2 regions of the Shewanella sp. SG44-2 genome follow, and region 1 is predicted to be linked to the other one. Evidence: predicted binding sites of a transcription regulator. Region 1 holds the regulator's gene; the other holds the start of a gene.
What was found. Region 1 encodes ArgR, which controls arginine synthesis, uptake and breakdown. Its sites were predicted from a motif close to ANTGAATANNTATTCANT; they were not measured.
Positions count from the first base shown of each region.

Region 2: H5181_RS03570 (YjiH family protein) is a predicted target of ArgR. The motif match lies at 2,825-2,842, and genes of this name have one in related genera.

Region 1 covers NZ_JACJEU010000034.1:1,932-8,356, reverse strand. Annotated here, with positions in the region: gene metK (methionine adenosyltransferase) at 1-1,041, shown strand, start outside; gene H5181_RS18160 (GNAT family N-acetyltransferase) at 1,189-1,779, shown strand; gene H5181_RS18155 (hypothetical protein) at 1,930-2,286, opposite strand; gene H5181_RS18150 (GNAT family N-acetyltransferase) at 2,333-2,881, opposite strand; gene H5181_RS18145 (hypothetical protein) at 2,885-3,103, opposite strand; gene H5181_RS18140 (META domain-containing protein) at 3,226-3,651, shown strand; gene argR (transcriptional regulator ArgR) at 3,818-4,288, shown strand; gene H5181_RS18130 (Dyp-type peroxidase) at 4,351-5,289, opposite strand; gene H5181_RS18125 (ABC transporter ATP-binding protein) at 5,609-6,425, opposite strand, start outside.
Region 2 covers NZ_JACJEU010000003.1:166,872-173,296, forward strand. Annotated here, with positions in the region: gene radA (DNA repair protein RadA) at 1-691, shown strand, start outside; gene H5181_RS03565 (PilZ domain-containing protein) at 781-1,146, opposite strand; gene H5181_RS03570 (YjiH family protein) at 1,304-2,581, opposite strand; gene H5181_RS03575 (U32 family peptidase) at 3,025-3,966, opposite strand; gene H5181_RS03580 (peptidase U32 family protein) at 3,976-4,977, opposite strand; gene H5181_RS03585 (SCP2 domain-containing protein) at 5,118-5,615, shown strand; gene H5181_RS03590 (YfhL family 4Fe-4S dicluster ferredoxin) at 5,733-5,984, opposite strand; gene yegQ (tRNA 5-hydroxyuridine modification protein YegQ) at 5,997-6,425, opposite strand, start outside.

The DNA of each region.
Region 1 (6,425 bases):
GCTCGTGTTGCGTGCGAAACGTATGTCAAAACCGGTATGGTATTAGTGGGCGGTGAAGTCACCACTTCTGCTTGGGTCGACATAGAAGAAATTACCCGTAAAACGGTACGCGAAATCGGTTATACCAATTCAGATATGGGTTTTGATGCTGATTCATGTGCGGTACTTAATGCCATAGGCAAACAGTCACCAGACATCAATCAAGGTGTTGATCGTTCAGATCCTGCAGAGCAAGGTGCTGGTGATCAAGGGCTAATGTTTGGTTATGCCAGCAATGAAACCGACGTATTAATGCCTGCACCGATTACTTACGCGCACAAATTAGTTAAGCGTCAGTCTGAAGTCCGTAAAGACGGCACACTACCTTGGTTACGCCCAGATGCTAAAAGCCAAGTCACGTTTGCTTATGATGATGGCAAAATCATCGGTATCGATGCGATTGTATTATCAACTCAACATCGTGAAGATGTGACACAAGCTGATCTGATTGAAGCGGTAATGGAAACCATCATCAAGCCGGTATTACCAGCACAATGGTTAAACAAAGACACTAAATACTTTATCAACCCTACTGGTCGCTTTGTGATTGGTGGCCCAGTTGGTGACTGTGGCTTAACAGGTCGTAAGATTATTGTAGATACTTACGGCGGTATGGCTCGTCACGGTGGTGGTGCTTTCTCTGGTAAAGACCCATCAAAAGTAGACCGTAGCGCGGCTTATGCTGCACGTTATGTTGCTAAAAATATCGTTGCTGCTGGTCTTGCTGACCGTTGTGAACTACAAGTGTCTTATGCTATTGGTGTTGCAGAGCCAACGTCTATTAGTATTGAAACATTCGGTACCGGTAAAGTATCGGAAGAAGTATTGATTAAATTAGTACGTCAACACTTCGAATTACGTCCATACGGCTTAACGGCAATGTTAGATTTGGCGCGTCCAATCTATCAGCAAACTGCTGCTTATGGTCACTTTGGCCGTGATATCTTCCCTTGGGAAGCGACTGATAAAGCTGAAGCACTTCGTGCGGATGCAGGTTTATAATCAGCCAGCATAATTATCGTCTTAAGCTAGTATCTGTATTAAGCTAAAACGATAAAAAATAAAACCGCCAACTGGCGGTTTTATTTTATCTAATTGGCGACACAATAATTCAATCTCAATATTTGATCTCAACATTTGGTCACAACAATGGCTCTGGTTATGTATCAACCCACTTGGCTAAACACAAAGATAACAGCAAACCACCAGCCGTCAACGGCAACTAACGCCAGTGCGATAAACAGCCCTGTGACTAACATTCCAGCCATTAACTTGCCAGCCATTAAACAGTGGTCTGCAATCAAGTTATTCTATCGTCAGCATATGCCTTATGCTCGGTTAGCTCAGAAAGAGTCTGTGGCTGTTATTCATCATCTTAGCTCATCCACTATTGATGGAACTGATGAAGTTGATATAAGTCAGCAAAAAATAATCGCGGCGATAAGAGTTAAACCTATTGGCCAATATCAATTAATCAATGGATTGTTGGTTCATCCTGACTACCGTGGACAACAGCTTTCAACTCAGTTATTGAAATTTATAGCGCCTCAATTAATCACTAAAAATTGCTTCTTGTTTGCTCATCCGTGGTTAATCGACTTATATCAACAGCAGCACTTTATCGTTATAGATCAACATGATTTATCAGCAATACCAGCAGACATCATTCAGTTGTATCGCCGCTATCACAGCGAACAACGGCCACTCGTGTTGATGCAGCTTAATGAACCCGATAAATAATCTAGCTCAATAATCCAGTTCAATAGCCTAATCCAATGAAATATATAAGCAAAGTTCAGACAAAATCAAATGATTTTGGAGACACTTAAAGTCTATTAAGCAGCAAGAAACGCAGCACTGGTAGTGTTGAGTACGAGGTTATTTAACCCGTTAACAATGATCGAAATGCGAACTTTCTATACACATAAACGACACTTGTTGCATTGTCATTACTGGCACTACTTTGACACTGATAGACGCTAAGTTAATCCGCTCGACATCGGTAAATAGTGTAATCCCTGCTTGATAATTATTGGTTACGCCACAAAATAGCCACATGTCTTGCCAGCGGACAAAATACCCCGATTGCTGCAATTGCGGATTATCTGGATTTTGTACATCCGCTTCAACACACTCATACAACTCTGTTGCGTCTGCCAACACCGCGGCTATCAGCTTCATATTGTCAAATGCAGACAGCCTTAAATCCAAGTAAGGCGAAAAGAGTGTGTCAAAGTTAGTACTCATCACGTTCCTCATAAATAATCACTTTAACAACTCCCATAAATGGCACTTACGTAATATTAGTCGTAGCCAACAAACAATAATCACGTTGCTCGAAACTGAATTGATCAATCTCTGTCATTGCGGCTTTTTGTTGATGGGCTGCCAACGAACGCGCATTATCAGCGGCAACATACGTCACCATAAATGGAAAGGTATCCGCTACTTGTTTCTTTAATTCTGTAACCAATGCAGAAAACACTCCCTGGCCACGTTTTGATTCTTGTATCCAAACGGGTCCATATTGACAAGTGTTAGTCGTCGATAAAGCTTGCCCTTGTAAATCGGCAAACTTAAGTTTTTGAATAATATGTCGGTACAATGGTTGCGCGGAAAAAAATGACCATTTCGCTGCCATCACATACCCAATGATCACCCCTTGCTCTTCAGCTACGATAAACCAATGTTGATTTATCAACTGGCTCACCTCTGATTTGGTAAATGAATGAGCATGAAGTTGGCTGTTTGAACCTAACAACTCATCATCAACATGAGCACGCTCTAGCTGCACAATAGCAGCAACATCGGTTAATAACGCCTTACGGATAATAAATGACAATGATTATTCCTTTGACCCTGAATTGGGAGATTGTTTCTTAGCCCATTCTATCACTAGCGCAACAGGCAGCGGAGACATAATTAATGTTCCCACGCCAATGAGTAACGCAATGACCAACATTCCACTGACTTGTTGACCTATATCACTTTGCCAATATAAGCCGATGCCCACCAGCAACATAATTAAACCGACGAAATGCAACACTTTAACTAATTTGATCATTTGCGACTCTTTGATACGTTAAATAATGTTCATTAATCCAAAACATTAGAATTATTTACGCTCTTATTCACACTCAAGTAGTAGAATAACGGCAATTTTTTCGTATATGGAACTCTCTCAACATGATAAAGCATATTCTCGGCGCCACTGTTATATTTTTAGGCCTTAGTGCTTGTCAAAGCCATACTCAAATTGTCTCAAATGAACAATTAATTGGTACTTGGCATGTAGAAGTCGTCCTCGACACACCTACCATTAATAATAGCCCAGCAACTTTAGTGTTTGCTCCAAACGGTGAATTAACAGGTAATAATAGTTGTAATCAATTTTTTGGTCGTTACATCCAACAAGGTCATCTGCTTCAACTTGCGCCATCAGGTTCAACCATGAAAGCCTGCATTGATAGTTTAATCACCCAAGAAGCCGAACTGATGCAAGCGATTTCATTGGTACAACAAGTTGATTTCTCTAAAGGAAAACTCAATCTATTGTCTTTAAATGGTGATACGCTATTAGTGCTGACAAAACAATCGTTACCCGTATCCTAAAGCTTATGGTTCAGATGAGTCGCCGGATGAGTTATTAGTGTCAGTTTAAAGTTCCACTACAAAATGAATTTTTATTCAATAAATCTGATTCTTTCTTGACTTAATAAGTCAATCTATTCAAAATGTGCTAGATTTTTGAATAACAACTATAAGATGAATTATCACTATGCCAGCGACAAGAAATCAGGATGAGCTCGTACGAACTTTTAAAGCGATTCTCAAAGAAGAACGTTTTGGAAGCCAAAGCGAGATTGTTAATGCGCTTCAAGCCGAAGGATTCGGTAATATTAATCAATCTAAAGTATCACGCATGCTCAGCAAATTTGGTGCTGTTCGCACTCGCAATGCTAAGCAAGAGATGGTGTATTGCCTCCCTGCCGAGCTAGGTGTACCTACTGCAGGTAGCCCAGTTAAAAATTTAGTACTGGATGTTGATCATAACCAAGCCATGATCGTGGTCAGAACTAGCCCAGGTGCAGCGCAATTAATCGCCCGTTTGCTCGATTCAATAGGCAAACCAGAAGGGATATTAGGTACTATTGCTGGTGATGACACAATTTTTATCTGTCCAGCAAGTATTAAAACGATTGATGAGACATTAGAAACCGTTAGATCTTTATTCAACTATAGTGAATAAAAACTCATTAAAATAAAAAAGCAATGCCATGGCATTGCTTTTTTATTGCCTAAAACGGGCTTTTACGCATCGTCAAATTGAGTTAAAAAATCCAATGATGGCACAAAGAAAGACGACCCTGTCAGCGCTTTAGTAAACAACATCAAATGATCATGATTCCCATGACCATCACCGTGCACCATACTGCGCAGCATTTGTTCGAAGTGATCAGGTGTACGGCATACTGAAATAAACATCAAACCTTGTTCTCTAATCGAACCATATGGCATGCTTTGACGTAAAATTTCTAATGAGTTACCGTGTGGATCTTTTAAGTTAACTCGTTTTGTGTGGCTGGTTAATGGTTTATCTTCTGATTCATACTCAATATCATCAACTTTGGTACGACCAAAAATATCTTCTTGTTTTTTAAGCGGTAAACGATGCCACTTACTTAAGTTATGCATGTATTTTTGAACATGAACATAACTACCTGAGACAAATTCTTCATCTTCATCACCGACAAGCGCAACTTGTTGACGATGGCGTCCTTTAGGGTTTTCTGTACCATCAACAAAACCAGTTAAGTCACGGCTGTCCATAAAGCGAAAGCCGCGTTCTTCATCGACTAACTCGACCAAATCTTCAAACATTTGGTTAATTTCATTGGCGACGAGGTGCAAAATATCATAGCGATCACAACGGATATGAATAAACAAATCATATTCCATTGCTGGTGCATCACGGTTACCTTCACTCATGGCAGGAAAAGGTTTTAATAATGCTGGGCGAGCTTCTGGATAAAAGGTATCCCAAAAATTAGCGCCAATCCCCACAAAGCCATTAAAAGCACTGTCGGCATATTGATCCGTGAGTTCATAAATATATTGGGCTACATTAGCAATAGATGGGCGTAACTGATCTTCAACACCGTCGTTGGCATTAAACATCAAGTACACACTGTGTAAATTCCCTTCTGCGCAAATCCCTAACTGTTCACGAGGCATAACTTGGTTACCCATATTAACTTCATCCACCTTAATACTATATTTCGGCCTAAACGGTGATAATTTAACGCTTTGATACGACTAGAGAACGATTAACATCTCTCATCAGTTAAGCTGATCATTAGCTTAACTTAATCAAATGTAAATTACTTGAAGTGTACTCACATTTAGCCAGCTTGTAATATCTATTGTACTCATATTCGTGCAGATAACAGCTTGACCATTCATTGCAATTATTGACTAGCTCACTAAAGTTAGAGATCAAAAAATAAAACCTAACCAGCTATTTAGCTTATTTTGCCCCGAACTAAGATTAAGATGACAGCATTGATAGTTAATTAAAAATCACCAGTGGATGCGCTGTAATATTTATATCCACTCGTTGACCTGCCATTAATGTTGTTAATTGGCTACTAACATTCAAAATATCAGCGCCAATTTGGACTTGATAATGGCATAACGTACCAAGAAAATGCCTTTCTACAATGCACCCTCGGCCATTGATGCTAGGATGTAATTCAATTTGCTGTGGTCTCAATAATAATTGCCCTTGGCTGCCAATAGGCAAAGACAATGCTTCTGTGCTGCTAAGATCGCCCAAGGAATAGTGCACTTGATGGCTGGAGGTAACCGTAACAGGTAAGTAATTACCCGCCCCTAAAAAATCGGCAACGTAGCGATCAGTTGGTGCACTGTATAAGGTTTCGGCTTTACCATGTTGAATAATGGCGCCATCTTTAAATAAAGCCAGTTTATCTGCAAACACAAATGCTTCATCTTTACTGTGAGTCACAAACACGGCACTAACATTACGTTGTTTTAATATGGCGCGAATTTCTAACATCATATCGTTACGGACTTGCGCATCGATATTAGAAAACGGTTCGTCTAACAATAATAATTCTGGCTGATATGCCAATGCACGCGCAATCGACACTCGTTGCTGTTGACCACCAGATAATTCATGTGGGTAACGAGACGCCAACCCGGTTAATTTAACCAGCTCGAGCATTTCTTCTAATCGAGCTAACCGCACAGTACGATTGAGTTCATTAACCCCAAATAAAATATTGTCTGCCACGGTTAAGTGCGGAAATAAGGCATAATCTTGAAATATCATTCCAACACCACGCTGCTCACTCGCAACAAAC
Region 2 (6,425 bases), on a different contig from region 1:
GCAAACCTTGGTTCATATCGTAGATTCATTGCTACATATCGACACCAACGATGGACAAATTCGTACCTTACGCGCTAATAAAAACCGTTTTGGTGATGTTGATACCGTGGGGATATTCCGCATGAGTGAACGCGGTATGATCAGTGTTGATAACCCTAGTGAAATATTTTTGTCGGGCTCAACCACTGAATCGCCAGGCTCGACTATCACTTGTATTCGTAAAGGTAACCGTAATTTACTGTTGGAAATACAATGTTTAACCACCGAGACTGAATCTGAGTTTCCACAACGTGTGTGTGTGGGATTAAACATGAATCGGATTAAAATGCTAACCGGTATTTTACGTAAGCATACTAAAACCAAAATTTTTCATGATACGTTTTTTAATATAGTGGGCGGTTTAAAAATTGATGAGTCGGAAACCTGCATCGATCTAGCGCTTGTTACGGCATTACTGAGCAGTTTAAATGACTTTGTCGTGCCTAGAACCACTTGTATTATGGGGGAGTTGAGTTTGAATGGCGATGTGCGCCCAATTGATAGTGGTGTGCCGAGAGTCAAAGAAGCTGCGCAGCATGGTTTTACAGAGATTTTTATCCCATTCCGTAATTATCACAAAACCATGGAAGGGCTAGGGGCAAAAGTTATCCCTGTGAAAACTATCCATGAGCTGCTTGAACTAATTAATTAAGCCTCGGGTGATAAAAAGCAAAATTTGTACATAAAAAAGGTAAGTCATTGACTTACCTTTTTTGCATCTTAACTTGTTATGTCGGCTGTTTAAGGCGCTGAAGTGATTAAAGAGGTCAACTCACGATTTAATAGCTCTGGATCACCCATATTCAATTCAATAATTCGGCGAAGATGGGTAATGCTGTCAACATCAATGTGAGTACACTTTAAGCCAAGGTGTTCTGGGGTTTTATGGACAATTGCCGCTTCCATTTTCAGTTCAATGTCAGAGTCGGGTAACACAAACTCCAAAGTTAAAATGCTATTGAGCTGACCTGTATACCCAGATGGCAATTCTACTAATGCACCATTAAGACTTAAATCTAAAATTTTAGTGCGCCAAGTTTGTTCTGTTTGCGCAAGATGAGCACTGGCTGCAAAAAAAATACGAGAAAATTTACGTCTGTCATCCATAGTTTGCCCTTAGTAATCAATATCGCAATGACACAAAGTCAGTGTTTATTGTTTAAGCATACTCGATTTATCTCGATTACGCTGAGAATATTTAGTCTAAAAAAAGGAGCGCATTGCGCTCCTTAGTGATATTGAGTTGTTTATCTTCTGACTTCAACTAAATGAGTAAATGGCCCATTAATGCAATTACAGGCAGTGTCACTAAGGTTCGTAGAATGAAGATAACGAATAGCTCAAAAAAGTTAACCGGGATTTTACTACCAATTAAAAGAGCACCTACTTCACTCATATAAATAAGCTGAGTAACTGATAATGCCGCAATAACAAAGCGGGTCAAATCAGATTCTATAGAGCTGGCCAAAATCGATGGAATAAACATATCGGCAAATCCCACCACAATCGTTTTCGAGGCTTCGGTAGCTTCTGGAATATGCAGCAGTTCCAATAGCGGAATAAATGGCATACCTAAGTAATTAAAAATAGGTGTATGTTCAGCCAACACTAATGCGACGGTACCAATAGCCATAACAACAGGGATCACCCCGAATATCATATCGACAACGTTTTTAATTCCTTCAGTTAGCACATGCTTAATGCCACCAGCAGAAGATGCCCGTTGCATTGCTTGTTCAAATCCCCACGAAAATACGCCATGACTGGCTGGGATTGTTTCGTCATCTTCATGGCGAGGAGTATCATCGATATACAGATCTTTCTTCCATGATAATGGCGGTAGTTTAGGGACTATGATTGCGGCAATAAACCCTGCTAAACACACAGTCAGATAAAATGGCACAAATAAGTGCTCAAGTTTGACTTGTGATATCACCACTAAGCTAAAGGTTATTGACACGGCAGAAAAGGTTGTGCCAATAACAGCAGCTTCACGTGCAGTATAGAAACGAGTTTCGTATTGTTTGGTGGTCATTAAAATGCCCACACTACCATCACCTAACCAAGATGCCATACAGTCAATAGCACTGCGACCAGGTAAATTGAATATTGGACGCATAACTTTGGTTAATAACGTGCCAAAAAATTCTAATAAACCAAAATTGAGCAATAACGGTAATAACATGCCAGCAAAAATAAATACTGAAAATAGTACTGGTACTAAATCATTCAGAACCAAGCCACCGGTTGCAGATGAAATAATCGCTTCGGGTCCCACTTGCCAATAAACCATGACGATAAAGATTGCGCCTAGAATTCGCACCGCTAACCAAAATAAATTTACTTTCAGCAGTGTGCGTAAAAAAATACTTTTACGAACGAATTTAGGATTAATGAGTTGAGTGAGTAATGAGGCCAATGCCATTAGTACCACTATGCAGGTCATAATAAGCTGAATCGAACTGCCCATTTGGCTTTGCAATGCTTTTGAGATGATTGCAATCGGAATGGTAATCGAACCTTCGACATTGATAGGCGTCATAAACAGTAGCAAGCCAATCAGTGACGGAATAATAAAGGTGAGAATTGTTTTAATGCTATGTTTTTTATGTGTCACGTTAAATACACCTTACTTATGTGTTCTAAGTTGGCCAGCTGTGCTACCCAACTGTTTATTATGGACCGAAATTGAATGTCCATTCAGTTGTTTTTTTTGGGTAGGCAAGGTTACCCCCTTATTTGCAGTATGTAAAATGATAACTTAACCGAATAGATATTAGTTAAATGTGAGTAGATATTTACTTTAAGAAAGTGTCGGAGTATATCGTTAAAATCTAATTTAATCAGTTGGTTAATATTTTGTTGCGGAAGTGTGCTCTCTTTGGCTTTGGCACTTTTTTATGGTTTGTATGCCATTAATAAACATGGATATGATTACGGTTCATGACCACTTTTATTAATGGCTATCAAATAGCGTTTGTAACGTTATCCCGCTGGAGTATTTGGCTCAAGGGAATAGTCCATGCCCGGTAACCCTAACCAATAGCCATTGCAATGATGATTGATAATCGATGCCTGTTTATTGTCGTTAAACTGTTTTGTGATTAGCGCCTTACTATTAAATGGATCCTCTGTTATTTGCGCTAATACATGAGCAAGTTCTGAACCCATGGCTACATCGGTTAATTTATTGGGTGATATACGCCAATAATCAATTCCCATGTCTATCATTTGTGGAATTTGGTTAATCAGGTTTACCTGCGCCGCAGATTGAGTTTGAATGCCATTTAAGCGGAGTAAGGGTTGTGACTCTTGAGTTTGAGCCAGTAAGCCTTTGCTATGGCGTTGGCAAATAGTTTGACACTTATCTTTTGGCAATTGGTAATGTTTTGCGGTAAAACAGCGTGCAGAATGTGCTAAAGGCAAATAGCCGTGACCGAGCACCTCTATTTCAAAAGCGGGTTTATCACCCTGGTTGATGACGGTGTTTAACCACTTCTGTGATAATTCACAAGGCATGACAAAACGATACATCCCTTTTTGGTGCAATAAATCAAGGCTGGTCCGATTATAATTATTGATTGTTGGCCCACACACAAAGGGGACTTTCGCTTGGTGCGCATAATGTACCGCAGCCATGTCATTAGCTTCAATACTGAAATCACCATTATCAATAGCTCGTTTCAGTTCATTAAGTTCAGATTGCGCCTCTATCAAAGCCATGGTTGATAACACCACGTGTTTGCCATGAGACTTAAGCATATTGGCGAGATCTAGATAGTCGTTAAACTTCAGTTCGCGGCGACGGCTGCATACGGTTTCACCTAAATAAACGGTATCGATGTTACTCAATGCTACTTGCTGATAAAAGTGTTCAACGTCAGATTTTGACCAGCAGTAACTAATTGGAGCGAGAGATATTTTCATAGTAAAACCTTATTGCCATTGACGCTCATAAGCGCCCAATGTAGTTATTTGTCCTTCGGATACTTTTGCTAACGCTTGCGACCATTGCGGTTGCTCGCAAAAAGACTCGGGGCTGGCTAAATAAGTGTCGATAGCGCTACGCCAAACGTGGGTGACTTGGCTGACGTAAGCAGGGCTTCGCTGACGTCCTTCTATTTTAAGTGATTTAATTCCCGCTTGGGCGAGCTCGGGTAACAAGCTTAAGGTGTTTAAACTGGTAGGTGACTCCAATAAATACTTTGCATCATGATCGTATTCGGCAACATAACGGCCTTTACAGACCACCGGATAACCCAGTTGTTGGTTAGCTTCAGCTTTATCAATTAATACATTATTGAGTCGGGTCAATTTATCGCTGCCAGAATCTTGCCAACGCACATGGTTAGCAGGTGAGCACGAACCGCCTGTATTAGGGGATTGTCCTGTTACATATGATGATAAATGGCAACGTCCTTCAGCCATGATACATAAACTACCAAAAGCAAATACTTCAAGCTCAACAGGGCTCACTTTAGCTAAGTCTCGAACCTGTTTAATGGACAATACTCGTGGCAATACTGCTCGTTCGATATTAAAAGCTTGTTGATAAAATGATAGAGCCCCTAAGTTTGTGGCGCTGGCTTGTACTGATAAATGCAACGGAAGGTGGGGATAATGCTGGTGGGCATAATCGAGTAATGATAAATCAGCTACGATGAGGGCATCCATTTCTAATTGTGCGGCTAAATCAACGGCCTGATACCAGCGGTGTTCTTCACCGGGTTTGGGAAAAGTGTTTAAGGTTAAAAATACCTTTCGCCCTTGGCTTTGGGCCAGTTTTGTCGCTTGTGCTAGTTGTACTGCAGAAAAGTTTAGTCCTGCAAACGAGCGCGCATTAGTGTCATCTTTTAGTCCGAGGTAAACCGCATCAGCGCCAGCGTTAAGAGCGGCTTTGAGTGACGCTAAGTTACCTGCAGGGCATAAGAGTTCCATGTTGGTGTTCTCATTTTTTTCAAAGAACAGGAGTGTAAATGTGATTGAGTTAACATGATTTGATTTAAAACAGGTTTCGTTAGATAAATTGCCAGTAAACTCACTTGATTATTGGTTCTATTTGCAAGTAGGTACTCTCGATGGCACAAGCATTTACACAACAATTATCGGCGCACTTGTTACATTTTGCGCCTCAAGTAAGCCGTCGCTCGCTAAACTTGATGCCGGAAGCGTTAAAAATAATCGTCATCAATAAACTGCTTAATTTAGTGTTAGCGGAACAATTGAAGGCAGATGAACTCCATTTTCTCAAACAAAAGTGGGTAGGCATTTGTGTTGATGATATTGGTTTGCGTTTTGAGGTGGGTGTCGAACAACAACTACGAGTGCGTGCTTTTACTCAGCCTGATGTGACATTAAGTGCCAATGTGCCTGAGCTAATTTTGGTTGCAGCAGGTAAAGAAGATCCCGACACGCTGTTTTTTCAGCGTAAATTACGTATAGAAGGGGATACAGAGTTGGGGTTAGAGGTTAAAAATTTATTGTTGTCTATAGAGTTAGATAGCTTACCCAAACCCGCTCGGATCGGCATTGAGCAACTGGCAAAAGTATTACAAACATTAACAGCCAGTGAATAGTTATGGTGTTATTTGACTCTAAAAATCGGCGCATTAAGCGCCGTTTTTGCAGATGCTAGGTACTAAATACTAAATACTAGACACTAAATATAAGCTCTTAGTTGCTCAATCCTGAGGTTACACATTGCCAGTGAGTGCAGAGTATTTTAGTAATAGCGCATCATGTGACTCGACATGTTTAGGGTCGGGGTCGATACAATCGATAGGGCAAACAGACGCGCAAGTCGGCTTGTCGTAATGACCAACACATTCGGTGCACAACGAAGGATCGATTTCATACACCTCTTCACCCATAGTAATGGCTTCGTTAGGACATTCGGGTTCGCACATATCACAATTGATACAGCTATCGTCAATGATTAGTGCCATAAAAACCTTAATTTAAGCTGGTTGATGAGGGTTTCGTGTATCCATTCCCTCAGGTAAATTACGCATTAACATGGCTTTGTCGATATTAATATCTGCTGGAAGCGCTAGAAACACAAAATGGCCTGAGCCTAAAGCAGAGTCAATCGATTCGCCTTTGCGATTAATTAACGATTCAATAGTGATAACAAAATTACCTTCAGTTGTCATTATTTCAACACTGTCGCCAACTGAAAATTTATTTTTAACATCAATTTCAGCCAAACCCTCAGTATTTCGTTTACCGGTAAACTCACCAACAAATTGCTGGCTATCACTTACCGAGTGGCCATATTGATAGTTTTGATATTCGTCATGCACGTGACGACGCAAAAATCCTTCGGTATAACCTCGGTGCGCAAGTCCTTGAAGATTACTCATCAACGTACGATCAAAGTCTTTGCC